Regions from separate parts of the Streptomyces noursei ATCC 11455 genome, predicted to be linked through region 2. Evidence: riboswitches for the same ligand, from Rfam matches in the RefSeq annotation. Region 2 holds a riboswitch; each other region holds the start of a gene.

Region 1 (7,441 bases), 1.1 Mb from region 2:
GCTCGTAGAAGCGCACGCCGCCGACGACCTTGTAGGGCAGCCCGACCCGGATGAAGATCTCCTCGAAGACCCGGGACTGGGCGTTGGTGCGGTAGAAGACCGCGACGTCGCCGGCCTTGGCGTCGCCGGCGTCGGTGAGCCGGTCGATCTCGTCGGCGACGAACTGGGCCTCGTCGTGCTCGGTGTCGGCGACATAGCCGGTGATCTTGGGGCCGGCGCCGGCGTCCGTCCAGAGGTTCTTGGGGCGGCGGTTCTCGTTGCGCTCGATGACGGCGTTGGCGGCGGAGAGGATCGTCTGCGAGGAGCGGTAGTTCTGCTCCAGCAGGATCGTGGTGGCGTCCGGGTAGTCCTCCTCGAACTGGAGGATGTTGCGGATCGTGGCACCGCGGAAGGCGTAGATCGACTGGTCGGCGTCACCGACCACGCACAGCTCGGCGGCGGGGGTGTCGACCGTGCCGGGGCCGACCAGCTCGCGGACGAGGGTGTACTGGGCGTGGTTGGTGTCCTGGTACTCGTCGACCAGGACGTGGCGGAAGCGGCGGCGGTAGTGCTCGGCGACGTCCGGGAACGCCTGGAGCAGGTGGACCGTCGTCATGATGATGTCGTCGAAGTCCAGGGCGTTGGCCTCGCGCAGCCGCGCCTGGTACATCGCGTACGCCTGGGCCAGGGTTTTCTCGAAACCGTCGGCCGCCGTCCCGGCGAAGGTCTCCTCGTCGATGAGCTCGTTCTTGAGGTTGGAGATCTTCGCGCTGAAGGACTTGGGCGGGAAGCGCTTGGGGTCCAGGTCGAGGTCGCGGCAGACCAGGGCCATCAGGCGCTTGGAGTCGGCCGCGTCGTAGATCGAGAAGGACGACGTGAAGCCCAGCCTCTTGGACTCCCGGCGCAGGATCCGCACGCAGGCGCTGTGGAACGTGGAGACCCACATGGCGTTGGCGCGCGGGCCGACCAGCTCCTCGACGCGCTCCTTCATCTCGCCCGCGGCCTTGTTGGTGAAGGTGATCGCGAGGATCTGGCCGGGGTGGACGTGGCGCTCGGCGAGCAGGTGGGCGATCCGGTGGGTGAGCACCCGGGTCTTGCCGGAGCCGGCGCCGGCGACGATCAGCAGCGGGCTGCCGCTGTGCGCCACGGCGGCCTTCTGCTGGTCGTTGAGCCCCTCCAGGAGCGCCGCCGGGTCGATGGCCGGGCGGGCGGCACCGTCGCGGTAGTAGGACTCCCTGGTCATGGGCGCGTCGAACTTCCCACCGAAGAGGTCGGCGGGCACGTCCTCGGGGGCCGGGCCGGGCTCGTCCTCGGGCGGGGGCGGGGGCTCCTCGTCCGGGGGGCCGAGGTCCGCCAGGAAGCTGTCGTCAAAGAGGCTGCTCATCGCCCACCGAGTCTAGGCCGCCGCACTGACAACCGGTCCCGGAGTGGCGGATTGCCCCGGTACCGCGCCGGCGGGGGCGGCGACTTGTGCGCTCGTGCCCGGAAACGTGGCGACGCCCACCTTCAGGTCACGAAAAGGTTTCGGGCATATCGAACATCAGCCTTCACAGAAGCCACACGCGTTGGCTACGGTCTCGCTCGGGCAGCCCGCTGTCCCCGCGGACGACAGCGTCCGCACGGGCCGCCTCCGCCGAGTCCGGTCCTGCCGTCAGGCACCCGGAGCCGGGGACCCACAAGCACCACTGGGGTGAATCGACCCGGTGCGGCCCGTCGCCAGGCGGACGCAGCGGTCGTAGGGCAAGCCTTCCGTCAGCACACCGCCCGAACCCGACAGCTAACCCGGTAGGCGGTCCACGGAAGGAGTCGCCGGCCTTGGCGTCCCATCGCAAGCCGCGCACCCCCATACTCGCCACGCCCGGCGGCCGTCGCACCGCGGCCGGGCTCACCACCGCGGCGCTGGCCTCGGTCACGCTGCTCTCGCAGACCGCGAACGCCGCCCCGAATGCGCCGCAGCCCTCCATCGGAGAGGTCAAGCAGAAGGTCGACGACCTCTACCGGCAGGCCGAGGTGGCCACCCAGAAGTACAACGGCGCCAAGGAGAAGGCGGACGGCCAGCAGCGCACCGTGAACCGCCTCCTCGACGAGGCGGCCCGGCTCGCGGACAAGATGAACGAGTCCCGCCGCCGGCTGGGCGCGTTCGCCTCGGCGCAGTACCAGGCCGGCGGGATCAGCCCCACCGCCCAGCTGATGCTCGCCAAGGACCCGCAGCAGTTCGTCGACCGCAACCACCTGATGGAGCAGTTGACCGGACGGCAGAAGCAGGCGATCACCGACTACGAGGACCAGGCCGCGACCGCCGCCCGTCAGCGGGCGGAGGCCACCCACAGCCTGGAGGCCCTCCAGCAGTCGCAGGAGACCCTGAAGCAGACCAAGCGAAACGTTCAGTCCAAGCTGGCCGAGGCCCAGCAGCTGCTGTCCCGGCTGACCGCCCAGGAGAAGGCGCGGCTGGCCGAACTGGAGCGCCAGAAGGAGGCGGAGGCCCAGCGCAAGGCCGCCGAGGAGGCCCGCAAGGAGGCCCAGCAGCGCCAGCAGCAGCCCAGCGGCGGTACCGGCACCGGTTCGGGGGGCGGCACCTCCGACAGCGGCTCGTACTCCACCAAGGCCGGGAAGGCGCTCGCCTTCGCCCGCTCCCAGATAGGCAAGCCGTACGTCTGGGGCGCGACCGGGCCCAGCTCCTACGACTGCTCGGGGCTGACGCAGGCCGCCTGGCGGGCCGCCGGGGTCGATCTGCCGCGCACGACCTGGGACCAGGTCAAGGTCGGCACCCGGGTCTCCAGCAGCGATCTCCAACCCGGTGACCTGGTGTTCTTCTTCAACGACATCAGCCACGTCGGGATGTACATCGGCGGCGGCGAGATGATCCACGCCCCGCACCCGGGCGCCAGCGTCCGGGTGGAGTCGATCTACGGCATGCCGATCTACGGCAGCGTCCGGCCCGCGTAGCCGGCGCACGGGCGCCCCGCGCCCGTCATGAACCACCCCCCACACGCCACCGCGCGGTCATCCGCCGTCTCCGGAAGTACGGAGCGGGATGACCGCGCGGTGAGTCGTCGCTGCGGCGATGCGGGGCCCGGGGCGGGGCGGGCGGCTCAGGTCCAGAGCACCGCGATGAAGATGTTGAGCATGGTGAGTCCGCCGACCGCGCCGAAGAGCGGCTTGGGGAGCTTCTCCTCGTCGCGCTTGACGTAGACCAGCGCCAGGATCACCACCAGGACGGCCATCTTGACGCCGATCTTGATGTTGTTGAGCGAGTGGTCCTGCATCTGGTTCAGGCCGACCAGGACGATGCCGGTGACCAGCATCGTCAGCGCGCCGTGCAGCATGGCCGGCACGAAGCGGGCGGTGCCCGCGCCCATCGCCTTCATCTGGGTCAGGAAGCCGCCCAGGAGGGAGGCGATGCCGATGATGTGCAGGGCGACGAAGACATTGATTACTACGTCCATAGTGCTGGATCGTATCCGCCCCATAGCACGCCCTTTCCGGCAGGGCGCCCGTGATGCCCGCTTCGGTCAGGGCCCACCGCCCCTCGGCCCTCCCCCGACCTTGGGGCCGGTCATCCCCCGCACGGTGGCGGTCGGAATCGGGCAATGCCGGGCAAGGGGGTTCCCGACGGCGACACCGGGCCTAGCTTCCTCCTGCAGGCGACCGGGCCCGTACCCCGCCGGTCGTATCCGCCCGCAGGGAAGGAAGTGACGGCCGCCATGGCGTCGCACCACACGGCCGGTGAGCGGCCGCCGCTCGCACCCCCGCCGGCCGGGCCCCGTACGGCCCGCGCCGCCCGCACCGGGCTGCTGCTCGCCGCGGACCCGCAGCGCTACCTGGACGGCGCCACGGTCCTGGAGCGCACCGGGAGCCACCAGGCGACCGCGGTCTCCGGCTGGGCCCGCCGGCTGGGCAGCGTCCGCCGACTCGGCGGCCACCCCGTCGCCACCGCGGAGCGCTCCCCGGAGGCCGCCGCCCCGCGCCTCCCGGCGTACGCGTTGCCGCGCGCCCCGGAACCGGCCGTCGCCGCACCCGCGCCGCCCGCCCCGGCACCCGGCGACCGCGCCGCCCGGGCGGTGGCCTTCGCCCACGGCGCCCTCGGCAAGCCCTACGCCTGGGGCGCGACCGGCCCGGCCGCCTACGACTGCTCCGGCCTGACCCTGGCCGCGTGGCGGGCCGGCGGCGTCACCCTGCCCCGGACGACCTACACCCAGATCACCTCCGGCACCCGCGTCGACTGGCCCCGACTCGCCCCCGGGGACCTGGTGTTCTTCTACTCCGGCATCAGCCACGTGGGCCTCTACATCGGCGGTGGCGAGATGATCCACGCCCCGCACCCGGGGACACCCGTCGAGATCGCCCCGCTCGACCGCCTGCCCTTCGCGGGCGCGACCCGCCCGGCATAGGGGACGCCCCGCGCGAACGCCCCACAGAGCAGAAACCCGCCCGTCCGGCCCGGACAGCCCCACACGAACGCGTCGGGGCGCCGGCCGGCGGGCGGGCGAGCGAGCGGGGGGCGGCAGCCCCTAGCCCCGCAGGTACAGACCGAACCAGCGGAAGATCTCCGGCACTTGGCGCTTCCACACCGGCACGGTGTGGCCGCCCGCGCCCGAGGAGATCTGCTGGACGGTCACCGTCGTCGGGTTCTTCGCGAGCTCCTTGAGGCCCGTGCCGGCCTGGTAGCCGTCACCGCTCGCGCCCGAGATGTACAGCGCGGTGCGGGGCGGCTTCCCGGCCTCGTTGGCGGCCTTGAGGATGTGCATCGGGTTGGTCTCGACGCGCAGCTTGGGGTCCTTGCCGGCGAGCGAATCACGCTCTATGGCCGGGTCGTTGTAGCCGGACATGCCGACGGCCGCGCGGTAGCGGTCCGGGTGGGCGAGCGCCAGCTTGGTGGCGCAGTGGGCGCCCGCCGAGTAGCCGGCCAGGCCCCAGGAGTCCGGCTTGTCGCCGGCCCGGAAGTTGTCGATCACCATCTGGCGGACGTCGACGGTCAGCCAGCTGTCGGCGTTGACCTTGCCGGGGATGTTGACGCAGCCGCTGTCGGCGTTGGACAGCACGTTGGTCCGCGGCGCCACCAGGATGAACGGCTTGACCGCCCCGCTCTGCATCAGCGAGCCGAGCTGCTCGTTGGCCTTGAGCGAGCCGAACCAGGACTTGGCGGAGCCGGGGTAGCCGGGCAGCAGCTCGACCACCGGGAACTTCTTGTTCTTGTAGGCGGGGTCGTTGTACTGCGGCGGCAGCCAGACGTACACCTCGCCGTTGACGCCCGAGATCTGGCCCTTGAGGTCGGTCATCTGGACGCCGGCGCCCAGCACCGGGTCGTCGGCCGGCCGGAAGTGCTGCAGCACCTTGGGCTCGTCCTTGAGGTTCTTGCCGCCCAGGCCGTCCGCGCCGAGGTTCCGGGCCTGGTCGATGTGGTTGCCGGTGCCGAGCAGATCGCCCCAGCTGTCGTAGAGGTTGTTGGCGTTGTTGACCATGACGAACACCACCGTGATGGCGGTGATCTGGGCGAACAGCAGCATCAACAGCCGTGCCGCGATCCGTACCAGGCGCGGCCCGGCCACTCGTCCCCACAGGGCGAACGGCAGCACGACGGCGACGATCAGCAGCAGGATCGAGAAGAGGAAGAAGGGCGTACCCGTCAGGCTCATCGGGATCTCGTTTCCAGGGATGTGTGCGCGCAGGGCGTGGGCGTGGTTCCGGCCCCGCCTTCGGGCAGCGAGCCTCTCCGGGCCCTTAGATGGCGATCCGCGCGATCCTGGTTGCCCGGCTTGAGCGCTTCTTTACACGCCCCGTCGGCGCCCCGCGCTCCGGGGGCGGCTCCCGATCGTCCGCCCCCGTGCACCCCCTGCACGACGAAACCGCAGGTCAGACCAGTCGCCGCGCGGCCGCCCAGCGGGTGAGCTCATGGCGGTTGGAGAGCTGGAGCTTGCGCAGGACGGCCGAGACATGTGACTCAACCGTCTTCACGGAGATGAACAACTGCTTGGCGATCTCCTTGTACGCGTACCCGCGGGCGATCAGCCGGAGCACCTCGCGCTCGCGCTGGGTGAGGCGGTCCATGTCCTCGTCCACCGGCGGGGCGTCCGTCGAGGCGAAGGCGTCCAGGACGAAGCCGGCCAGCCGCGGCGAGAAGACCGCGTCGCCGTCGGCCACCCGGAAGATCGCGTCCACGAGGTCGGTGCCGGTGATCGTCTTGGTGACATAGCCGCGGGCGCCGCCGCGGATGACGCCGATGACGTCCTCGGCCGCGTCGGAGACGGAAAGCGCCAGGAACCGCACCGGCCGCTCGGGGTCGACCATCATCGCGGCGCTGCGGCGCAGCACCTCGACGCCGCCGCCCCCGGGGAGGTGCACGTCCAGGAGGACGACCTCGGGGCGGGTGGCGGTGATGACCGTGATCGCCTGGTCGACGTCGGCGGCCTCGCCGACCACCTCGACCCGGGTCTGCTCGGTCCGGCCGATCTCCGCCTGGACGCCGGTCCGGAACATCCGGTGGTCGTCGACCAGCACGACCCGTACGGTGCGGCCCTGGTCCTCGCCGCCGGCCTCGCCCTGCTGTGCGTCGTCGCTGCTCATGTCGTCCGTCCGTCCTTCGGTGTCTGCCCCGTCATGATCCCCCGGCCCCGGGATGCGGTGTCCCAGGGGCCCGTGGCCGCCCGCGTCGCCCCCGGGGGCGGGTCGGAAGTGCGCCGCGCTCATTCCGGCTCCGCCTCCCCCGTGGTGCGGCGCTCGGTGCGCTCGCGGTCCTCGGCGCGCTCCATCTCCAGCTCGACGACCGTGCCGCCGTCGGGCGCGGCGCGCAGCCGGGCGGTGCCGCCGTGGCGCTCCATCCGGCCGATGATGGATTCCCGTACCCCCATCCGGTCCGCGGGGACCGCGTCCAGGTCGAAGCCCGGGCCGTGGTCGCGCACCGAGACGAAGACCGTGCGGCCCTCCACCTCGGCGAAGACCTGGACCGCGCCGCCCTCGCCACCGTACTTGGCGGCGTTGACCATCGCCTCGCGTGCGGCCTGCATCTGGGCGCCGAGCGCCTCGTCCAGCGGGCAGTCGCCGACCACGACGACCTCCAGGGGGACGCCGTGGTGGTCCTCGACCTCGGCGGCGGCGGCCCGCACGGCCTCGGCCAGCGTCGTCGGCTCCTCGTCCTCGTCCTTGCCGCGGCCCTCGGGCTTGTAGAGCCAGGCGCGCAGCTCGCGCTCCTGGGCGCGGGCCAGCCGGGCCACCTCCCGGGGGTCGTCGGCGTTGCGCTGGATCAGGGTGAGGGTGTGCAGGACGGAGTCGTGGACGTGCGCGGCGACCTCGGCGCGCTCCTGGGCCCGGATGCGCATCAGCCGCTCCTCGGAGAGGTCCTGCGTGATCCGGACGAGGTAGGGGCCGGCGAGCAGGGCGATGCCGACGACGACGGCGAGCGCGGCCTGGAGCACCGAGCCGAGGTTCTGCACCGAGCCCTGGAGCACGACGATGCCGGTGACCC
Region 2 (7,441 bases):
CCCTGGTCTCGGACACCTTCCCGCCGCAGCAGCGCGGCAGGGCCGTCGGGGCGCTCTACGGCGTCAACGGACTCGGCCTGGCGATCGGGCCGATGCTGGGCGGTCTCCTCGTCGGCTGGCTGGACTGGCGCTGGGTGTTCTGGCTGAACGTGCCGCTGACCGCCGTCGGGTTGGCGGTGTGCCTTTCCGCGGTACGGGAATCGCGGGAGCATTCCGCGGCGGCCGGAAAGCCGGACTGGCCGGGGCTGACGCTGATCAGCCTGGCGCTGCCCGCACTCGTCCTCGCGCTGACGCTGGGCGACGCCTGGGGCTGGACCTCCGCGCGCATTCTGGGTCTGCTGGCCCTGGGAATCGCCGGTGTCGTCGCGTTCTGTGTCGTGGAACGGAAAGTGACGGCGCCGATCGTCGACTTCCGGCTGTTCGGGAACCGCACTTTCCTCGGTGCGCTCACCGCCGATTTCTCCCTCGCGTTCTTCTACTGCCTGGCGTTCTTCCTGATGCCGCTGTACCTGGTGTCGGTGCGGCACTACGGGAGCACCGCGAGCGGACTGATGCTGCTGCCGTGCACGGCGGTGATGGCGCTGCTGTCGCCGGTGGTGGGGCGGCTGGTGGACCGGTTCCCGCCGCGGCTGCTGCTCTGCGCGGGGTTCGTGGCGTTCGCCCTGTCGGCGGCGTTGCAGGCGCAGTTCACCCGGGACAGCCACATCGCCTACGTGGCGGCGGCGTTCGCGTTGATGGGCATCGGTTGGGCGTTCGTCCTCGGGCCGGCCACCGTGGCCGCGCTCTCGGCCGTACCGGAGCGGCTGGCGGGGACGGCGGTCGGCTCGTCGTGGACCTTCCACAACCTGGGCGGGGCGATCGGGCTGACGGTGGGCATGGCGGTCTACCGCTGGTCGGCGCGGGACGCCCTGGACGCCGCGCTCGCCGCGCGCCACGTGCCGGGCGGCGAGTGGGCGGCGCGGGCCGTGGCCGATCCCGGGGCGGGGGCCGGGCTGTTGCGCGCGCACACCGGGTGGGACGGGCGCGACGTCGAGGCGCTCGCCGGCGACCTGTTCCTGCGGGGCAACCAGGCGGCGATGTGGCTGCTGTGCGGGGTGGCCGGGGCCGCGTTCCTGGCGATCGGGGCGGGGATGCGGGCGCGGCGCGGGACGCCGGGCGCGAAGAGCGCCGACGCGGCGGCCGGTTGAGGCGCCGGGACGGGCCGGGACGGGGGCGTGGGGCCCGTCGGGACGCGGCAGGGTCGGCCGGGAGCCGCCGGCCCCCGCCGGGCCGTCAGGGAGCCGACCTAGGATGCCGATCATGGCGATACCGGGCATCGAGCTGCACCACCTCCGCTGCTACCTGGCCCTCGCCGAGGAACGCCACTTCACCCGGGCGGCCGACCGCCTCGGTCTGTCGCAGCCCACGGTGAGCCGCACCATCCGCCGCCTGGAGGAGCTGCTCGGCTACCGCCTCCTGGAGCGCACCACCCGCCAGGTCGCGCTCACCGCGGCCGGCGAGCGGCTCTACGACGAACTCCGCGGCCTGCTGCCCCGTTTGGAGGCGGCCCTGCTGCCGGCACCGGAGGCGCCCGTCTTCCGCATCGGGTTCGCCTGGGGGTTCCCGGCCACCTGGCCGCAGGCCGCCATCGAGCGGTTCGAGGCGGAGACCGGTGTCGGGGCGCGGGTCCACCGGCGGGACGCGGCGCTGGCGGGGGTGGACAGCGGCGAGGTCGACGTGGCGATCCTGCGGGGGGATGTCGCCGTGCCGGGCCTGACGGCGGTGACGCTGCTGCACGAGCGGCGGATCGCGGCGGTCTCGGTGCGGTCCCCGCTCGCGGCGCGGGACGAGGTCGGCTGGCGCGAGCTGGCCCGTATGCCGCTGGTGCTGAACGAGACCGGCGGGCCGACGGACGGGGCGGACTGGCCGGCGGGGGAACGGCCGGAGATCGCCGTCCGGTGCGGGAACTTCGACGAGTGGCTGGAGGCGGTGGCCGGGAACCGGGGCGTCGGTGTCGTACCGGAGTCCATCGGCCGGCAACGGGTGCACCCGTTCCTCTCCTTCGTGCCGATCCCCGACGCGCCCCTGATGCCGCTGCAACTGGTCTTCCCCCGGCACAACGGGCATCCGCTGACCCGGCGCTTCCTCGCCCATGCGCGCGCCACGGTCCGGCAGTGCGAGGGCGGGGGCGGGGCGTAAGGGGCGGGGCCAGGGGCCCGTAGGTGGGGCCCGTAGGGGGTGGGGTGGCCCCAGCCCGGTCCTACCCCGTTCGGCTCAGGAGGACTCGCCGACCGGCGTCGCCCCGGCAAGCCTTGAAGCGGCGAGGCCCCGGGCCCCGTCGTCGCCCTCCCGCCGTCCGCCCGGCAGGCGAGGGGTGCGACGACCGGGCCCGGGGCCCGGCACGCGGCGGTGCCGGGCCCCGTTCCGGGCGCCACCGGGCGGCGGAGTGGGAAGAGGCCGGTGCGGATGGTACGAGGCGGCGAGAACCGCACGGGCGAGGGGGAACGACGGGGGCGCCGCTCCCGGATGTCCTCGCGCGGCCGCCGGCTGGCGCGCTGGCTCCCCGTCGCCATGATCGCCGTCGGCGTGCTCTTCGACCTGGTCACGCCGCCCGAGTACACCGCGGCCCCGTTCCTCGTCGCCGCCCCTCTGATCGCGGCCCCGCTGTTCTCCCCGTGGGCCACCGCCGGCATGGCCCTGGCCGCCATCGTCACCGAGGTCCTGCTCACCACGTACCACGGCTCCGCCGACTACCAGCAGTCGGTGACCGAGTCGAGCACGGTCGTCGTGGTAGCGCTGCTCGCGCTCGCCACCAACCGGGTCGTGCGGGTGAGCGACGCCCGGCTGGCCTCCGTACGGGACGTCTCGGAGGCCGCGCAACAGGCCCTCCTGCCGGCGCCGCCCGCCCGGCTGGCCGGATTCGGGATCGCCGCGCGCTACGTGGGCGCCCGGGCCGGCGCCCGTATCGGCGGCGATCTGTACGCCGTCCAGGACACCCCGCACGGCGTACGGATGATCGTCGGCGATGTGCGGGGCAAGGGCCTGGAGGCGGTGGAGTCCGCGGTGGTCGTCATCGGCGCCTTCCGGGAGGCGGCCGAGCAGGAGGCCACCCTGGAGGCGGTCGCGGAGCGGCTGGAACGGGCGCTCAAACGGGAGGGCGGGCGCCGCGCCGGCCTCGATGAACAGGAGGGCTTCACCACGGCCGTCCTGGCGGAGATCCCCGCCGAGGACCCGTCCGTGCTCCGGGTCCTCAACCACGGCCACCCGCCCCCTCTGCTGCTCACCCCGGACGGCGGCCTCCGGGAGCTGGCCCCGTCCGTCGCCGCGCTGCCGCTGGGCCTGGGCGACCTGGGGGCCCGGCCGGGCCGTTCGGACCGGACGTTCTTCCCGGCCGGGGCGCTGCTGCTGCTGTTCACCGACGGGGTGACCGAGGCCCGCGACCGGGACGGGCGGTTCTACGACCCGTGCGCCCGGTTGCGCGGCAGCCTGTTCAGCGGGCCCGACGACCTGTTGGACGTGGTGGTCGAGGACGTCGCCCGGCACACGGGCGGCGGGCCCGCGGACGACATGGCGCTGCTGGCGGTCCAGCGGCCCCTGGACGGGTAGGCCGTCGCCGCGGGCCGGCCGCCGGTGCGCCGCGCGACCGGGCGGGCGCGCTACGACAGCGCGGAAGGGAGCCAGTGCACGCTGCGGCCGTGCGGGTCGGTCAGCGCGACCGGGCGCTCGTCCAGGGCGAGGGTCAGCAGCGGCGTGTCCGCCGCCCCCGGGGAGCGGTGCTCCGGCGCCGTGATCCACGGCAGCACGCTGTGGTGCTCCTGGGAGATCCAGTGGCCCCCGCCGTCCCGTTCGGCGAGCAGCGACCGGACGAGGTGGGCGAACTCCTCGCGCCGGGCGGGCGGAAGGTGGTTCAGCGCCGCGCTGTGGAACACCACCAGCGTCGCCCCGGGCGGCACTCGGGCGGCCAGCGCCGGCAGCTCGTCGATCAGGTCGCCGCGCACCACGGTGGGTCGGGGCGCGGTCCGCGCCGCCTCCACGGCCGCCGAGAGCCGCGCCGTACGGGCCTCGTCACCGGGCCAGACGAGGGCGCGCAGCCACCGCAGGTCGTCCGCCTCCCCGAGGGGGTCCAGCGGCGCCGGGTCGATGCCGCCGCGCCAGACGACCTCGGGCAGGGCGCCGGGCAGTGCCGCCGCGCCGCCCTCGCCACCGGGCGCGAACCCGCTCGCGCGGCAGGTGAACGTGACCGGGCTGTCCGCGGCACCCGGGACGTCCACCGCGCGGCCGTCCTCCTGGACGTACTGGTAGCGGTACCGGTCCGGGTAGAGGCACAGCCCCGCCGACGTCCCGACTTCCAGGAGGGCCAGCGGCTGCGGCATACGGGCCAGCAGCGGCAGCAGGGTGGCGCACCGGGCCGGCTCGTCGGACCGGGCGGAGCGGCGCATGATCACCGCGCGGACCTCGTCCCAGTGCCGGATCGTCCACTCGCGCCAGCGCCCGTATGCCGCCGCGCCGCGCGGCCCCCATTCCGCGTGCGGACCGTCGAGTTGGCGCACCGCGGCGAGCAGGAGGTCCGGCTGCTGCTTGTGGCCGGCCGGCAGCGAAGCCGCGAGCAGTTCGCAGAGCTCGTCGTCGTGGCTGATCCGGGCGGACAGCTCCTCGTGGGCGTCGGACCGTCCCCGGGCCTGTTGCCGGGAGAACTCCCCGTACCGGAGCGCCATTTCCTGCGGGGTGCTGACCGTGTTCCCGGCGTTTCCGGTGTTCGCGACGTTGACGACCATGAGGCGACGTTACCGTCCTCACTCTCTGTGATCGAGGTGCGTCCCTCCGCGTAACAAGTGGCGCACAATCGTCGCGAGATCGTTTGGCGGGGTGGTGTCAACTCGCCCAGGTTGCATCCGAATTGAGGGTGAAAGTCCCTGCTATGGGCCCCTGCGAGGAGCTTGCGGAACCCCCGTGGATTCAAGGGAACGCTTGGATTTCCCTCGTCGTCTCTATTACTGTCCGATAACGGAGCGCGGTCGTCCCAGCCGTCGCCAATGGCGGCACCGTGCGCCGACGCCGAATCCCGCACGCGCTGTTCCCGCATGCCCAGAACGTCTCCGAGTCACCCGCCCGAGCCGGCTGTTCGCACGACCCGACCCGTGTCCTCGACCCGCGTCGAGTCGCCCGGATCAACCGGTTTCGCGGGACCCGCCGGATCCGCCTGGAATTGCCGTGAATTGAGTCGAGGGAACCGGGGAACCACCCTCTTGGGGTGAATCGGGCGCCTCTCGCCAAGCGGTGCCCGTAGGAGACCTTCCTGCTCCGAACCCGTCAGCTAACCCGGTAGGCGAGAAGGAAGGAAAGGAGTGCGCCCCCGTGGCGTCCAACAGGCCCACCCCACACGGCCCGTCCACCTATGGCCTCGGTGGCCCCGCCGACTTCAGTGGCGCGGTCGGCTTCGGTGCCCCCGTCGGTCCGGCCGGTCCCTCCGGGGCCGGTGCTCCCGTCCAGCCGTCCCAAGTCCCGCCGATCGCCGGTGGGTTGAGGGAAGGGCAGCCGCCCCAGGAGCCGTTCTCCCGCGACCTCTCCCACGGCCAGGCGTCCCCGGCGCCCCAGACCTCGCCGCCGCGCCATCGGTCGGCACAGGGCGTGCTGCCCGGTGACGCGCCGTCCCCCGGCCTCGAAGGCGAGGGCGAGGTCCGCGGCGAAGGCGACGGGACCGGCGACGCGTGGCTCCCGGCCGACGAGTCGAGCGACGACGACGGGCCGCTCCGCGCGCTCCGCGGCAAGCACCGGGTGGCTAGGGCGCGCAGCGGCGGTCTCGCGCGCGGCGGCACGGCACTGGGCGTCGGTGTGATCGCGGCGGTCGGCGCGAGCGGGGTGGCCGCGGCCCAGGGTCGGCCGCCGGTGCCGATATCGATGCCCGACCCCGGCGGGGCGGCCGACGGCGACGGCACGGGCCAGGAGACCGGCACGGCGCTCGCCGCCTCCGCCGGCCCCTCCGTCGCCCCCTCCCGGACCGGCACCGCCCCCGACGAGGCCGCCCAGGACGCCCGGCCCGCGGGCGCGGCCGAGGCGCTGCGCAACCGCATCCTCCAGCAGGCCGACGTCCGGCAGGACGACGCCCCGCAGGCCGACGCCCCCCAGGACGCCGCGGAGCCGGAGGCCGGTACGGGCGCCGAGCACGCCGCCGCCCCGCAGGCGGACCAGGGCGCCCCCGGGCAGCAGGGGGCGGCGGAACAGGCCGGCACCGCCGAGGAGCGCACGGAGGCCGCGCCTCCGGCGGCGCAGGGGACCGCACCCCGGGCGACGGCGGCCGACGCCCCGGCCACACCGGCGGCCGACCACCGCGCCCACCCGACGCGGACCTTCGTCGCGCCGGTCTCCTCGTACACCCTCGCCGCCGGCTTCGGGCAGGCCGACGACCGCTGGGCCGCGGACCACACCGGACAGGACTTCACGGCCCCAACGGGCACGCTGGTCAAGGCGGTTCACGACGGGACCATCACCCAGGCGGGCTGGGCCGGCGGGTACGGCTACCGCATCGTCCTCACCCTCGACGACGGCACGCAGCTCTGGTTCTGCCACCTGTCCTCCATGGTCAAGACGACGGGCAGGGTCCACACGGGCGACGTGATCGGCCGGGTCGGCGCCACCGGGAACGCCACCGGTCCGCATCTCCACCTGGAGGTCCGCCCGGACGCCGGCGCACCGACGGACCCGGTGTCCTGGCTGCGCGACCGCGGGACCACCGTCTGACGGACCGGCCGGCCGCCCACACCCCGTGGGCGGCCGACGGGACCGATCGGGACGCGGGCCCCGGACCCCGGACGGCTGCGGAACGAGGAACAACTCCCCACGTCCTGACGTTGCAACGGGCATGACCGTGACACACGCCCAAGGCTCCGCCCCCACTCCGAAGTCGCTCGGTTCGTTGTCCGTCTCCACCCTCTGCCTCGGCGGCAACGTCTTCGGCTGGACCGCTGACGAGGCCGAGTCCTTTGCCGTTCTCGACGCCTACGTGGCCGGCGGCGGCAACTTCATCGACACCGCCGACGTCTACTCGGCATGGGTGCCGGGCAACAAGGGCGGCGAGTCCGAAACCGTCCTCGGCAACTGGCTCGCGGCCCGCGGCAACCGCGACGACGTCGTGATCGCCACCAAGGTCGGCGCCCACCCCGACCACAAGGGCCTGTCCGCCAGCACCATCAAGACCGCCGTCGACCTCTCGCTGTCCCGGCTGCGCACGGACCACATCGACCTCTACTACACCCACTACGACGACGAGTCCGTCGAGGTGGGCGAGTTCCTGACCGCCCTCGACGACCTCGTCGAGGCGGGCAAGATCCGCGAGATCGCCGCGTCCAACATCTCAGCCCGGCGCCTCCAGGAGGCGCTGGACTTCTCCGACCGCGAGGGCGTGGCCCGCTACGTGGCCCTCCAGCCGCACTACAACCTCGTCTCCCGCGACACCTACGAGGGC
Region 3 (7,441 bases), 550 kb from region 2:
CACCGGTTACGGTCGATAGGTGCAGCAGACGCCCGACGCCCGCCAGGAGACCCGGTCCGACTCCCACCCGGAGGCCCGGTCCGACGCCCGTCCGGCGGGCGACCCGCCCACCGGTTGCCCGGTGTCCCCGTCTCCGGCCGCCGCCGGCCCCACCCCCGCACTCTTCTCCTGGGAGTTCGCCGCCGACCCGTATCCGGCGTACGCCTGGCTGCGCGAGCACGCGCCGGTGCACCGGACCCGGCTGCCCAGCGGTGTCGAGGCGTGGCTGGTCACCCGTTATCCGGACGCCCGGCAGGCGCTGGCCGACGCCCGGCTGTCGAAGAACCCGGTGCACCACTCCGAGGCCGCCCGCCAAAAGGGCAAGACGGGCATTCCGGGCGAACGCAGCGCCAACCTGATGACGCACCTGCTGAACATCGACCCGCCGGACCACACCCGGCTGCGCCGCCTGGTCTCCCAGGCGTTCACCCCGCGCCGGGTCGCCGCGTTCGCGCCGCGCATACAGGAGCTGACCGACCAGCTGATCGACGCCATGATCGAAAAACAGCACGGCGCGCGGCGGGGGAGCGCGGACCTCATCCACGAGTTCGCGTTCCCGCTGCCGATCTACGCGATCTGCGATCTGCTCGGCGTCCCGCCCGAGGACCAGGACGACTTCCGCGACTGGGCGGGCATGATGATCCGGCACGGCGGCGGGCCGCGGGGCGGGGTCGCCCGCTCCGTCAAGAAGATGCGGGCCTATCTGGCCGAGCTGATCCACCGCAAGCGCGGCGCGCTCGGCGACGACCTGATCTCCGGCCTGATCCGGGCCTCCGACCACGGCGAGCACCTCACCGAGAACGAGGCCGCCGCTATGTGCTTTGTATTGCTGTTCGCCGGATTCGAGACCACGGTCAATCTGATCGGCAACGGCATCTATGCACTGCTCCGCCACCCCGCCCAGCGCGAACTGCTCCAGAAGTCGATCGCGGCCGACGACACCGAGCTGCTCGCCACCGCCGTCGAGGAGTTGCTCCGCTACGACGGGCCGGTGGAGCTGGCCACCTGGCGGTACGCGACCCGGGACCTGACGCTGGGCGGAGCGCGGATCGCCGAGGGGGAACCGGTCCTGGTGGTGCTGGCCGCCGCCGACCGCGATCCGGCGCGCTTCGACGAGCCTGACGTACTCGACCTCACGCGGCGTGACAACCCGCACCTGGGATACGGACACGGCATCCACTACTGCCTCGGCGCACCCCTTGCGCGCCTCGAAGGGCAGACCGCGCTCGCCACTCTGTTGACCCGGCTCCCGGACCTCCGACTTGCGGCGGAACCTGATGATTTGCGCTGGCGCGGCGGGCTCATCATGCGCGGACTGCGCACGCTGCCGGTGGAGTTCACGCCCGAGCCGTCCTGACCGGGGCGCTGACCAGGAACGGCCGCGTAATTGACGCTCCGTCAGCTACGTAATCATTGCGTGATCTCCGCTACACCGACTTGTGACTGCCCGTGACCCCGGCTACCTTTCCTCCGACGATCGAGGTCGGCCACGGGCTGCCGCACGGCACCCCTTCCGCCGCCGATCCGACAACTCAACCGCCGCGCGAAAGGCAACCGCATGCGTTCCGGGAACGGCCGGCATCGTCGCCCCCGACAAGCACCGGCCATCTTTGTCACGGCAGGAGTGACCGGCGCGGGCCTGGCCCTGCCGCTGTTCACCGCGGGTGGCGCCCACGCCGCCGACACGGCGACCTGGGACCGCGTCGCGCAGTGCGAGAGCGGCGGGGTGTGGAGCGCCGCCACCGGCAACGGCTTCTACGGCGGTCTCCAGCTCACCCAGGAGATGTGGAACGACTACGGCGGCACCGCCTACGCCTCCCGCCCCGACCTCGCCAGCCGCGCCCAGCAGATAGCCGTGGCCGAGGCGATACTCGACGACCGCGGCCCGGACGCCTTCCCCAGCTGCGCGGTGAACGCCGGACTGACCAAGGACGGCCGCAAGCCCCGCGTCGACCCGGGCCCCACCAGCCGCCCCTCGCCGCGGCCGACGCACGGCCACAACGGCGGCGGCGCCTCCGACGACGCGGGTGACGGCTCCGACACGGCGGGCGGCGACCAGGCCCAACCGGGCCCGGCCACCCGGACGCCGGAACCGTCCGGCGGTGACTCCGGCACGGACCGCGGCCCGGACGCCGGCAGCGGCTCCGACGCCGGCGCGGACGGCCCGCACGCGCCCTCGGCGACCCCGGAGCCCTCGGGCTCCTCGTCCGCCTCGCCCGCCCCGTCCGACTCCGGGGCACCCACCGGCTCCCCGTCGGGCTCCCCGTCCGATTCCCCGTCGGGAAGCCCGTCCACCTCGCCGGCGGACCCGGCGGATCCGTCCGTGCCGTCCGACCCGTCGGGCTCGACGGACCCGGCCGACCCGGCGTCGCCCGCCCCGTCCGACTCCACCGCGCCCGGTGGCCCGGACCGGTCCGGCGCCCCCGCCACGCCGCCCGCCGCCGGCAAGCACCGCGGGACGCCCGGCGACGGTACGGAGGCCGGCGACGGCCGGGACGGCGGCCGCGGCCGGCACGCCTCCCGCGGCGGCGAGGCGCCCCGCACGCCCCCGGCGGAGGCCGGCAGCTACCGCGTGCGCCCGGGTGACAACCTGTCAGAGATCGCCGTCAGCCATGACCTGCCGGGCGGCTGGCCCGCGCTCTACCACCGCAACCAGGACGTCATCGGCTCCGACGCGGACCTGATCCACCCCGGTCAGATGCTCGACCTCGGGCGGACACAGGGGTAGTTACCGGCAGTTCGCCGTCTTTCGCGGCGTTTCGTAAAAGTGAGATATGGCTCTCGTTGCGGGGGATGGGTCCGGACCTGTCCCCCGTTGCCATACCGGGGCCTACCTGCGGAAATGACTCGCGCGGTGATCAAAAACGGTCAACTTGGTTCAGAAGATGGGGTTTGAACACCAACAGGGTTACTGCTTACGGTCAGGACCGCTCGCCAAAGCGGGCCCTTCGATCGCACGCCGAGTCCTGCCGGCGGTCGGAGTCGACGACGCGCAAGCGCCGAAGGCAGGAGCGGGGGACCCAAGGTAAGTGCCGACCCCGCCCGTGAGAGCGGGTCAGTCGGCTTGGGGTGAAGCCGTGTGTGCAGCACACACGGCCGGGCAGCTCACACGGCCCGAACCCGACAGCTCACCTCGTAGGCGTCGGTGAGGAAACGAACGCACGATGCTGATCAACAAGGGCAAGCACCGCCGCAGCTCCAAGGCCGTCCGCGTCGCCACGCTGGCCGGTGTCGCCGGCGCCGCCGTCGCCGTTCCGCTGATGGGCGCCACCTCTGCTTCCGCCGCCTCGGTCGCCACCTGGGAGAAGGTCGCCCAGTGCGAGTCCAGCGGCAACTGGTCGATCAACACCGGTAACGGCTACTACGGTGGCCTGCAGTTCTCGAACTCCAGCTGGGCCGCCGCCGGTGGCACCAAGTACGCGGCCCGCGCCGACCTGGCCACCAAGGAACAGCAGATCGCCGTCGCCGAGAAGCTGCTCGCCATGCAGGGCCCGGGCGCCTGGGGCTGCGCCGCCGCCGGTGGTCTGACCTCCGGTGGCCCGGCCGCCGACGTCAACCCCTCCGGCTCCACCGTCAAGAAGAGCCAGGGCACCGAGGCCCGCAAGCAGACCGAGGGCTCCACCAAGAAGTCCGCCCCGGTCCGCGAGAAGGCCGAGAAGAAGGCGGAGAAGGCCCAGCCGGCCGCCCCGCAGCACTCGCACCGCTCCGGTGACACCTACACCGTCAAGTCGGGCGACACCCTCGCCAAGATCGCCAAGGCGCACGGCACCAACTGGAAGGCGCTCTACGCCGCCAACAAGTCCGTCGTCGGCGGCAACCCCAACCTGATCTTCCCGGGCCAGAAGCTCAGCGTCTGAGCCGTACCGGCCACCTGAGAGACCCGCGAGAGCTGCCCCGCCGCGGCGCGTACCCCCGAGCGCGCCGTGGCGGGGCTTCTCCGTTGCCGGGCCCGGTCGCCCCCCGGCACGACGTTCCCCGCATAGCGAACAGTGCCCCGAAACCTCCTGTGAACTGGGGCTTTGTTCTGCTTGTTGGGTTTTTTCGTCCCACGGAGCGGGCCACGGGCGAGCGGATCCCCCCGGGGCCGTTAGGCTCATGCCGAGAACTCCAGACACCCCTGAAGGAGACAACGTGCCGTCCATCGACGTCGTCGTAGCCCGCGAAATTCTCGACTCGCGAGGTAATCCCACGGTCGAGGTCGAGGTCGGCCTCGACGACGGCAGCACCGGCCGTGCCGCCGTCCCGTCCGGCGCCTCCACCGGCGCCTTCGAGGCCATCGAGCTGCGGGACGGCGACCCCAACCGCTACCTCGGCAAGGGCGTGGAGAAGGCCGTCCTGGCCGTCATCGAGCAGATCGGCCCGGAGCTCGTCGGCTACGACGCGACCGAGCAGCGGCTGATCGACCAGGCGATGTTCGACCTGGACGCCACCGACAACAAGGGCTCGCTCGGCGCCAACGCCATCCTCGGCGTCTCCCTCGCCGTCGCGCACGCCGCCTCCGAGGCCAGCGACCTGCCGCTGTTCCGCTACCTCGGTGGCCCGAACGCGCACGTGCTGCCCGTCCCGATGATGAACATCCTGAACGGCGGCTCGCACGCCGACTCCAACGTGGACATCCAGGAGTTCATGATCGCCCCGATCGGCGCGGAGTCCTTCTCCGAGGCGCTGCGCTGGGGCGCCGAGGTCTACCACACCCTCAAGAAGGTGCTGAAGGCCAAGGGCCTGGCCACCGGCCTGGGCGACGAGGGCGGCTTCGCCCCCAACCTCGGCTCCAACCGCGAGGCCCTGGACCTGATCCTGGAGGCCATCAAGGAAGCCGGCTACGCCCCCGGCCAGGACATCGCGCTCGCGCTGGACGTCGCCGCCTCCGAGTTCTACAAGGACGGCAAGTACCAGTTCGAGGGCAAGGAGCGCTCCGCCGCCGAGATGACGGAGTACTACGAGGAGCTGGTGGCGGCCTACCCGCTGGTCTCCATCGAGGACCCGCTGTTCGAGGACGACTGGGCCGGCTGGAAGGTCATCACCGACAAGCTCGGCGCCAAGGTCCAGCTGGTCGGCGACGACCTCTTCGTCACCAACCCCGAGCGCCTGGCCCGCGGCATCGAGGAGGGCTCCGCCAACGCGCTGCTGGTGAAGGTCAACCAGATCGGCTCGCTGACCGAGACCCTGGACGCCGTCGAGCTGGCCCAGCGCAACGGCTTCAAGTGCATGATGTCGCACCGCTCCGGCGAGACCGAGGACGTCACCATCGCCGACCTCGCCGTCGCCACCAACTGCGGCCAGATCAAGACCGGCGCCCCGGCCCGCTCCGAGCGTGTCGCCAAGTACAACCAGCTGCTGCGCATCGAGGAGATCCTCGACGACGCGGCGGTGTACGCCGGCCGCAGCGCGTTCCCGCGCTTCAAGGGCTGAGGCCCACCCACACCACCGTCCGGCTGAGCTCCCGAGGACTCGACAACGGAGCAAAGCCGGGGTGAAGCGCAGCGTCCCCGGCACCGGTCCCGTACCGTTGCCGGGGACGTACGTCATGACGACCGCCGTGACGACGTCAGGACGGAAGCTGAAGGGGAGGCGAGACGACGTGCCCGCGGACCGGTTCTCCACCGCGACCCGGCTCAAGGCGCTCGGCGAACAGGCCGCCGCCCGCGTCCACCGCGCCAAGCGACGGCCCCGCCGCAACCGCCTCACCGGCCGGGCCGCCCTGCTGGCGCTGGTGATGTGCTCGCTGGTGGTCGCCCTGGCGTACCCGATAAGGCAGTACATCTCCCAGCGTTCGGACATCGCCGACCAGCGCCGCAAGGCCCAGGACGCCGCCGCCGCGCTCGACCGGCTGCGCGACGAGAAGGCCCGCTGGCAGGACCCGGCCTACGTCCGGCAACAGGCCCGCCGGCACCTGCACTACGTCATGCCGGACGAGACCGGGTACATCGTCCAGGACGGGACCGGGGTCCGCGCCGCGCCCAAGGGAGCGGCGGCGGCCCAACGCCCCTGGTACGACAAGCTCTGGGAAGACGCGGACCGCGCGGACGGCGCCGACCACGCCGCCACCGCCCACGCCCGCGACACCACCGCCGTCACCAAGCGGTAGCCCGCACCGGCGGGCAGCGGCGAGACTGTGTACGGGCGGGCCCGCACACGGCCGTACGGCACGCTCTCGCCGTGCTTCCGCCCGGCCCGTTCGTCACTCACCACCGGCCCTCACCGAAAGCGCACATGGACACGCCCCCGCCCCAGACCGAGCCCACCGAGCCCACCGCCGCGGACATCGCCGCCTTCAAGGAGCAGCTCGGCCGTCCGCCGCGCGGCCTGCGCGCCATCGCCCACCGCTGCCCCTGCGGCCAGCCGGACGTCGTCGAGACCGCACCGCGCCTGGAGGACGGCACCCCCTTCCCCACGCTCTACTACCTCACCTGCCCGCGCGCCGCCTCGGCGATCGGCACGTTGGAGGCCAACGGCGTGATGAAGGAGATGACCGAACGGCTGGCGGCCGACCCGGAGCTGGCCGCCGCCTACCGCGCGGCCCACGAGGACTACATCCGCCGCCGGGACGCCATCGAGGTGCTCCAGGGCTTCCCGAGCGCGGGCGGCATGCCCGACCGGGTCAAGTGCCTGCACGTGCTGGTCGGCCACTCGCTGGCCGCCGGCCCGGGAGTCAACCCGCTCGGCGACGAGGCGCTGGCCATGCTGCCCGAGTGGTGGAAGAAGGGCCCCTGCGTGAGCCCGTGCGGGGAGACCGTCGAGACCGACGAGGGAGCGTCCGAGTGAAGCGTGTCGCCGCTGTCGACTGCGGTACCAACTCCATCCGCCTGCTGGTCGCGGACGTGGACCCGACCACCGGCGAGCTGAAGGAGCTCGACCGCCGGATGCAGATCGTCCGGCTCGGCCAGGGCGTGGACCGCACCGGGCGGCTGGCGCCGGAGGCGTTGGAGCGGACCTTCGCGGCCTGCCGGGAGTACGCCGCGGTGATCAAGAACCTGGGCGCGGAGCACCTCCGCTTCGTGGCGACCTCGGCCTCCCGCGACGCGGAGAACCGCGCGGACTTCGTCCGCGGCGTGGTGGACATCCTGGGCGTGGAGCCCGAGGTGATCACCGGCGACCAGGAGGCGGAGTTCTCCTTCACCGGCGCCACCAAGGAGCTGACCGGCCACCCGCACATCGAACTCCCCTACCTCGTCGTGGACATCGGCGGCGGCTCGACGGAGTTCGTGCTCGGCGGGGCCCACCCGTCACCCGCCACCGCCCTCGCCGGAGATGCTGCGCATCGCAGCTCTGTGAGGGCCGCCCGCTCGGTGGACGTCGGCTGCGTGCGGATGACCGAGCGCCATCTGCTCCACGACGGTCACATCACGGACCCGCCCACCGCCGACCAGATCGCCGCCATCAAGGCCGACATCGCCGCGGC
Region 4 (7,441 bases), 2.2 Mb from region 2:
GTCGTGGAGGAGGACGTCCCCTCCCGTGCCCTGATGGCCGCCTACCGCCTCCCGCACGACGGCACCCGCGAGGCCGATGCCGCCGACCTCGCGCTCACCATCCTGGGCGGCGGTGAGTCCTCCCGCCTGTACAACCGCCTGGTGCGCCGCGACCGGAGCGCGGTCGCCGCCGGCTTCGGCCTGCTGCGGCTGGCCGGCGCGCCCTCGCTGGGCTGGCTGGACGTCAAGGCGTCCGGTGGCGTGGAGGTGCCCGCCATCGAGGCCGCGGTCGACGAGGAGCTGGCCCGCTTCGCCGAAGAGGGGCCGACCCCGGAGGAGATGGAGCGGGCGCAGGCCCAACTGGAGCGCGAATGGCTGGACCGGCTCGCCACGGTCAGCGGGCGCGCCGACGAACTGTGCCGCTTCGCCGTCCTGTTCGGCGACCCGCAGCTCGCGCTCACCGCCGTCCAGCGCGTCCTGGAGATCAGCCCGCTGGAGGTGCAGACGATCGCCAAGGCCCGCCTGCGCCCCGACAACCGCGCCGTGCTCGTCTACGAGCCCACCGCGCAGACCGACGCCGCCGGCACCGAGGAAGAGGAGGCGGCCAAGTGACCGACGCCACCACCCCCGCAGACGCCCCCGTGAGCACCATGGAGTTCCACCCGCAGCCCCGGGGCGGCGCCCCCAAGCCGTGGGCCTTCCCGGCCCCCGACCGCAGCCGGCTGGCCAACGGGCTGACCCTCCTGACCAGCCACCGCCCCGGCCAGCAGGTCGTCGCCGTGGAGGTCAACCTCGTCGCCCCTCTGGAGACCGAGCCCGAGGGCCTCGACGGCGTCGCCACGATCATGGCCCGCGCCCTGTCCGAGGGCACCGACAAGCACACCGCGGAGGAGTTCGCCGCCGAGCTGGAGCGCTGCGGCGCCACCCTGGACGCGCACGCCGACCACCCCGGTGTGCGGGTCTCCCTGGAGGTCCCCGCCTCCCGGCTGCCGCGCGCCCTCGGGCTGCTCGCCGACGCACTGCGCGCCCCCGCCTTCCCCGACAGCGAGATCGAGCGGCTCGTCCGCAACCGCCTCGATGAGATCCCGCACGAGCTGGCCAACCCGGCCCGGCGTGCCGCGATGGCGCTGTCGAAGGAACTGTTCCCGGCCACCTCCCGGATGTCCCGGCCCCGCCAGGGCACCGAGGAGACCGTCGCGAGGATCGACGCGGCCGCCGTCCGCGCCTTCTACGACGCGCATGTCCGGCCCGCCACCGGCACCGCCGTCATCGTCGGCGACTTCACCGGCGTCGACCTGGACGCGGCGCTGGCCGACACCCTGGGCGCCTGGACGGGTTCCACCGCCGAGTCCCCGAAGCCCTCCGCGGTCGTGGCCGACGACGCGGGCCGCGTGGTGATCGTCGACCGCCCGGGCGCCGTCCAGACGCAGCTGCTCATCGGGCGGGTCGGCGCCGACCGGCACGACCAGGTGTGGCCCGCCCAGGTGCTCGGCACGTACTGCCTGGGCGGCACTCTCACGTCCCGGCTGGACCGGGTGCTGCGCGAGGAGAAGGGCTACACCTACGGGGTGCGCTCCTTCGGGCAGGTGCTGCGCTCCTCCGCCCCGTCCTCGCCGGAGGGGGCCACCGGCGCCGCCCTGCTCGCCATCAGCGGGTCGGTGGACACCGCGTCCACCGGGCCGGCCCTCCAGGACCTGTGGACGGTGCTGCGCACCCTCGCGGCGGAGGGGCTGACGGACACCGAGCGGGACGTCGCGGTGCAGAACCTCGTCGGTGTCGCGCCGCTGAAGTACGAGACCGCCGCGGCCGTCGCGGGGACGCTGGCCGACCAGGTGGAGCAGCAGCTCCCGGACGACTACCAGGCGCAGTTGTACGCCCGGCTCGCCAAGACCGGCACGGTCGAGGCGACCGCGGCGGTCGTGAGCGCCTTCCCGGTGGACCGGCTGGTGACGATCCTGGTCGGTGACGCGGCGCAGATCGCCGAGCCCGTCAAGGCGCTGGGCATCGGCGAGGTGACGGTCGTCAGCGGCTGATCCCGTCGGGTGACGGGCGGTCAGCAGACGGCTCGTCACTTATCGACAAAGCGGCTCCCGTGGTGGTCACTTGCCACGGGAGCCGCTGTGTGTGTGCGCGTCGGGTGCGTGACTTCCGAGGCGCGCACGGCTCCGTGGGATCACGCTCCGCGGGCGGTCGGAGATGCCCGGCCGGTTGTGTCGGTTGCCCGTTTCGCGTGTGGCGTGGCGCACAAAAGTCCGGTTCTGTTTGCCGATTGAAAGTTGTCCCGATTAGCGTCGGTCCGGCTGTTCGTCACAAGTCCGCCGCAACAGTGGCACCGGACAGTCATCGCCGAGTCCCCGTACGGCGCGAGCCAGGGGAGCCGGGGACCCACACGTCCCTTGGGGTGAATCGGGCGCCTCTCCGGAGGAACCCGTAGGAGACCTTCCTGCTCCGAACCCGTCAGCTAACCCGGTAGGCGAGAAGGAAGGAAAGGACCAGCCAGTACATGGCGTTCACCCGTGCCACCGGGAAGCACCGCCGCGCGACCCGCACCGCCCGTACCACCCGCAACCTCGCCGGCATAGCCACCCTCGCCGCCTCCGGTGTCGTCGCCTCCGTGGCGTCGCCCGCGCTGGCCGCCACGGGCGAGGCGGCCCACCACGACACCGGCCTCCAGCAGGCCGTCGTGATGGGTGACGAGCTCGCCGTCCGGATCGAGGCCCAGGCCGACGCGCAGCAGGCGGCCGCCGAGGCCACCGTGGCCCGGGCGAAGGCCGAGGCGGAGGCCCTGCGGCTGGCCGAGGTGGCGAAGAAGAAGGCCGACGAGGAGCGCGCGGCCAAGGTGCGCGCCGCCCGCGAGGCCGAGCGCAAGCGCCTCAACACCTTCGTCGCCCCCGTCACCGGCTCCTACGTCTCCACCGCGTACAAGGCGTCCAGCGGCCTGTGGTCCTCCGGCAGCCACACCGGTATCGACTTCCACGCCGCCTCCGGCACGTCCGTCCACGCCGTGGGCTCGGGCACCGTCGTCGAGGCCGGCTGGGGCGGCGCGTACGGCAACAACATCGTGATCAAGATGAACGACGGCACGTACACCCAATACGGTCACCTGTCGTCGATCGGGGTGACGGTCGGCCAGACGGTGACCCCCGGGCAGCAGATCGCCCTCTCGGGCAACACCGGCAACACCACCGGCCCGCACCTCCACTTCGAGGCGCGGACGGGCCCCGACTACGGCTCGGACATCGACCCCGTCGCCTACCTGCGCGCGCACGGCGTCACCGTCTGACCTCATCCGGATCTCTCCGCCGCAACACCGTCCCCCGGAGCCCCGGCCCGCCACCCTGGTGGGCCGGGGCTCCGTCGTCCCCCGGGGCCACCGGCGCACCGCCCGCCCGGAGGCCCTGTGCACCGGCCGAAAAGCGCCGGTGAATTCACGACATGCTGAGGGAAAACTCTCCGCGTTCGAATAGAGTCGGAGAAAGTCGCCGACGGGGCGGCACTTTTTCGCAGATTACGGCGGAGGCACGGACGATGCGAGGCCATATTTCCGCGCATGCGGTGTGCACAGCGATTCGCGACGACATCGTCTCCGGCGTACTCGCGCCGGGGAGTCGGCTGATCGAGGACATTCTCGCCGCGCGCTACGGCGTTTCCCGGGTCCCCGTGCGGGAAGCGCTGCGCACCCTCCAGTCCGAGGGATTCGTCACCACCCGCCACCACGCGGGCGCCTGCGTCGCCGAACTCGACGAACAGGAGGCCGCCGACCTCCTCGACATCCGTGCCCTCCTGGAGCCGCTGGGTGCCGCCCGCGCGGCCGCCCGCCGCAGCTCCGCCCACCTGAAGGTGTTGCGCGGCCTGGTACGGCTCGGCCGGGAGCGGGCCCGCCACGGCCACCCCGCCGACCTGCGCCAACTGGACAGCTGGTTCCACGAGACGCTCGCCCAGGCGACCGGCAGCCCCAGCCTCACGGCACTGCTCACCCAGCTGCGGCGCAAGATCGAGTGGATGTACGTGGTGGAACCGCCGACCCGGGTCACCGACTCGTGGGACGAACACGGTGCCGTGCTTGACGCGATCGCCCGGGGGGACGCGGAACGGGCCCGTGCCCTCATGGTGGCCCACATCGAGCGGTCGCTTCCCGTGTACCGGCTGCGGCGCGCCGCTCCCGTGGTGAGGGAGCCGAAACCAGCCGTCAACACGGCACGCGCCCGCGCTTAACAATCGCCCCGTATACAAAGAGATGGCGTAGCGGAATTGCCGCGATGGGGAAGGAAGGCGAACGGGGCGGGAGGGGTGGGGCGGGATAGAGCGGAGAGTTCGTGCTTCGCAACCCCGCAACCCCTGATTCGGTATTCCGTTTTCGGGAATCCAGTCTCGATCGAGAATTCTGCAGGCTGAAGGAAAAGAGCTCCGACCGGGGACGGGTATTCCTGGACGCCCTGAGCGATGCATGGCGGGGCGGGGGATTCGCGAAGCACTGTCCCGCGCCCTAACGGCTCGCCGCCCGCCCTCTCCGGCCGCCCGCTTCCGGCCCGGCAGCGTGACGCCGGCCGCCGAATCCGCCTCCCGTCGCGGTCCCGGGTGACGTGAGACTCGACGGCCCAAGAAGGACTGCCGCCGCGCCGCCGCCCAAGCAGACGACCCCGCCGCAGTACCCGGTTGTCCCGGTCACCGCGGCGGGGCCGCATGAGCAGAAGGGTGAGTCGGGACGTGGGGCCCCGGTGCTCCTCAGACGGTCTCGGGGAGCTCCTCGAGGCCCTCCGCGACCAGCTTCGCCAGACGGTCGAGCGCAGCCTCGGCACCATCGGCCTCGGAGGCCAGTACGATCTCCTCGCCACCCTGGGCGCCCAGGCCCAGAACCGCGAGCATGGAGGCGGCGTTGACGGGGTTGCCGTCCGCCTTGGAGATCGTTATCGCGACACCGGAGGCGGTGGCCGCTCGGACGAAGATCGACGCGGGGCGGGCGTGCAGGCCCTCGGCCCAACCGACATTGACGCGGCGCTCAGCCATGGTGTTGCCCTTCAAAGTCGTGACTGTTGTCTAGACCATTCTCGCACGGTGCCAGGTGTGGTCCCGCGGCACTTCCGTCCCGGCCTCCCGTCCGGGTTGTTCGGCTCTCTTCCGGGCCGTCGGTCCCGCTGCGGCAGGGACCGGGAAATCGAGCGTACGCACGTCGAGCCCGTTGTCGGCGGCCCGCCGTACGCTGTCCGCATGCAGATGCCGCCGGATCATGCGTACCCGACCCACTGGGAAGCCGACGTGGTGCTGCGCGACGGCGGCACCGCACGCATCCGGCCCATCACGCCCGACGACGCAGAGCGGTTGGTCTCCTTCTACGAGCAGGTCTCGGACGAATCGAAGTACTACCGCTTCTTCGCCCCGTATCCCCGTCTGTCCGACCGCGACGTCCACCGGTTCACCCACCACGACTACATCGACCGGGTCGGCCTGGCCGCCACGGTGGGCGGCGAGTTCATCGCCACCGTCCGCTACGACCGGATCGACGAGCGCGGGCTGCCCGCCAAGAACCCCGACGACGACCAGGCCGAGGTCGCCTTCCTCGTCCAGGACGCCCACCAGGGCCGCGGCGTCGCGTCCGCCCTCCTGGAGCACATCGCCGCGGTCGCCCGCGAGCGCGGCATCCGTCGGTTCGCCGCCGAGGTCCTGCCCGCCAACACCAAGATGATCAAGGTGTTCACGGACGCCGGCTACACCCAGAAGCGCACCTTCGCGGACGGCGTCGTCCGCCTGGAGCTCGACCTCGAACCGACCGAGCAGTCCATGGCCGTGATGCGCGGCCGCGAACAGCGCGCCGAGGCCCGCTCCGTCCAACGGCTGCTCGCCCCCGGCTCGGTCGCCGTCATCGGCACCGGCCGCGTCCCCGGCGGCCTCGGCCGCACCGCGCTGCGCAACATCCTCGACGCCGGCTTCACCGGCCGCGTGCACGCCGTCAACCACGCCTTCCCCGAGGGCGTCCGGCACCTGGAGCCCGAGGGCGTCCCCGCGGCCCGCACGCTGCGCGAGATCCCCGAGCCGGTCGACCTGGCGGTCATCGCCGTCCCCGCGGCCGGCGTCCCCGACGTCGTCAGGGACTGCGGTGAACACGGCGTCCAAGGGGTGCTGGTCCTCTCCTCCGGATATGCCGAGGCCGGCGCCGAGGGTCGCGAGCGACAGCGCGCCCTGCTCCGCCAGGTCCGCTCGTACGGCATGCGCCTCATCGGCCCCAACGCCTTCGGTCTGCTCAACACCGCCCCCGACGTCCGGCTGAACGCCTCCCTCGCCCCCCGGATGCCCGGCGCCGGCCGGATCGGCCTGTTCACCCAGTCCGGAGCGATCGGCATCGCCCTGCTCAGCGGACTGCACGCGCGCGGCCCCGGCGACGGCGGCATCGCCGGCATCTCCACCTTCGCCTCGACCGGCAACCGCGCCGATGTCTCCGGCAACGACCTCCTGCAGTTCTGGTACGACGACCCGCACACCGACGTCGCGATCCTCTATCTGGAGTCCATCGGCAACCCCCGGAAGTTCGCCCGGCTCGCCCGCCGCACCGCCGCCGTCAAGCCCGTGGTGGTCGCCAAGGGGGGCCGCCATCACGGCACCGCCCCCCTGGGCCACGCCGTGCCCACCGTCCGGGTCCCCGACAGCACCGTCGCCGCCCTGATGCGCCAGGCCGGCGTGATCCGCGTCGATACCGTCACCGAGCTGATCGACGCCGGACTGCTGCTGGCCTCCCAACCACTGCCGGCCGGCCCGCGCGTCGCCATCCTGGGCAACTCCGAATCGCTGGCCCTCCTGGCCTACGACGCCTGCCTCACCGAGGGACTGCGCCCGCGGCGCCCCCACGTGCTGCCCTCCGCGGCGACCCCGGAGGACTTCCGCGCCGCCCTCGCCGAGGCGCTCGCCGGCGACGGCTGGGACGCCGTCGTCGTCACCGCCATCCCGTGGGTGGGGGAGGAAGGCACCGCCTCTTCGGGCGGGAGCGAGGGCGCCGCGCTCGCCGACGCCCTGCGCGCCGCGGTCGCCGCCGACCCGGGCAAGCCGGTCACCGTCGTCCACCTCGCCATGGACGACCTGGCCGAAACGCTCGCGGCCCCGCCCGGGCCCCACGACCCGCACGTACCCCAGGAGCCGACCGCCCCGGCACAGCGCCCCACTACGGAGCGGCCCCCCGCCCCGCCCCGCCCGCCGGCCCCCGGGTACGCCCCGGACCGGGCACCCGCCCCAGAGGCCCGACAGGCCGCCGCCCCCGAGACCCCGGCCCGCCCCCGTCCCGTCCACATTCCCGCCTACCCCGCCGCCGAGCGCGCCGTCCGCGCCCTCGCCGAAGCCGTCCGGTACGCCGCGTGGCGCCGGTCCGCCGCCGAGCCGGGCCGGGTTCCCGAGTACGACGACATCCAGGAGGCGGCGGCCGGCGTCGACATCGAGCGGCTGCTCGACCGGCTCACCGGCGACGTCGCCCCCGGCC

The links. A riboswitch is a leader RNA that binds a small molecule or an ion and turns the genes downstream of it on or off. The one in region 2 is predicted to bind cyclic di-AMP.
Region 1: linked by a shared signal. The riboswitch ahead of SNOUR_RS16565 (C40 family peptidase) and the one ahead of SNOUR_RS21455 (peptidoglycan DD-metalloendopeptidase family protein) in region 2 are both predicted to bind cyclic di-AMP.
Region 3: linked by a shared signal. The riboswitch ahead of SNOUR_RS23875 (transglycosylase family protein) and the one ahead of SNOUR_RS21455 (peptidoglycan DD-metalloendopeptidase family protein) in region 2 are both predicted to bind cyclic di-AMP.
Region 4: linked by a shared signal. The riboswitch ahead of SNOUR_RS11760 (M23 family metallopeptidase) and the one ahead of SNOUR_RS21455 (peptidoglycan DD-metalloendopeptidase family protein) in region 2 are both predicted to bind cyclic di-AMP.

What each region holds. Positions count from the first base shown of each region.
Region 1 is NZ_CP011533.1:3,985,450-3,992,890, forward strand. It holds gene pcrA (DNA helicase PcrA) at 1-1,363, opposite strand, end outside; cyclic di-AMP (ydaO/yuaA leader) riboswitch at 1,601-1,786, shown strand; gene SNOUR_RS16565 (C40 family peptidase) at 1,795-2,925, shown strand; gene SNOUR_RS16570 (hypothetical protein) at 3,072-3,425, opposite strand; partial or broken gene SNOUR_RS43005 (C40 family peptidase) at 3,777-4,370, shown strand; gene SNOUR_RS16580 (alpha/beta hydrolase) at 4,491-5,615, opposite strand; gene SNOUR_RS16585 (LuxR C-terminal-related transcriptional regulator) at 5,833-6,543, opposite strand; gene SNOUR_RS16590 (ATP-binding protein) at 6,663-7,441, opposite strand, start outside.
Region 2 is NZ_CP011533.1:5,061,858-5,069,298, forward strand. It holds gene SNOUR_RS21435 (MFS transporter) at 1-1,187, shown strand, start outside; gene SNOUR_RS21440 (LysR family transcriptional regulator) at 1,300-2,178, shown strand; gene SNOUR_RS21445 (PP2C family protein-serine/threonine phosphatase) at 2,446-3,585, shown strand; gene SNOUR_RS21450 (DUF2332 domain-containing protein) at 3,636-4,754, opposite strand; cyclic di-AMP (ydaO/yuaA leader) riboswitch at 5,177-5,323, shown strand; gene SNOUR_RS21455 (peptidoglycan DD-metalloendopeptidase family protein) at 5,335-6,717, shown strand; gene SNOUR_RS21460 (aldo/keto reductase) at 6,839-7,441, shown strand, end outside.
Region 3 is NZ_CP011533.1:5,609,762-5,617,202, forward strand. It holds gene SNOUR_RS23865 (cytochrome P450 family protein) at 122-1,396, shown strand; gene SNOUR_RS23870 (transglycosylase family protein) at 1,664-2,767, shown strand; cyclic di-AMP (ydaO/yuaA leader) riboswitch at 3,027-3,196, shown strand; gene SNOUR_RS23875 (transglycosylase family protein) at 3,204-3,896, shown strand; gene eno (phosphopyruvate hydratase) at 4,135-5,451, shown strand; gene SNOUR_RS23885 (FtsB family cell division protein) at 5,621-6,127, shown strand; gene SNOUR_RS23890 (DUF501 domain-containing protein) at 6,253-6,804, shown strand; gene SNOUR_RS23895 (Ppx/GppA phosphatase family protein) at 6,801-7,441, shown strand, end outside.
Region 4 is NZ_CP011533.1:2,821,037-2,828,477, reverse strand. It holds gene SNOUR_RS11770 (M16 family metallopeptidase) at 1-591, shown strand, start outside; gene SNOUR_RS11765 (M16 family metallopeptidase) at 630-2,012, shown strand; cyclic di-AMP (ydaO/yuaA leader) riboswitch at 2,314-2,469, shown strand; gene SNOUR_RS11760 (M23 family metallopeptidase) at 2,483-3,262, shown strand; gene SNOUR_RS11755 (GntR family transcriptional regulator) at 3,508-4,194, shown strand; gene SNOUR_RS11750 (HPr family phosphocarrier protein) at 4,705-4,986, opposite strand; gene SNOUR_RS11745 (bifunctional acetate--CoA ligase family protein/GNAT family N-acetyltransferase) at 5,188-7,441, shown strand, end outside.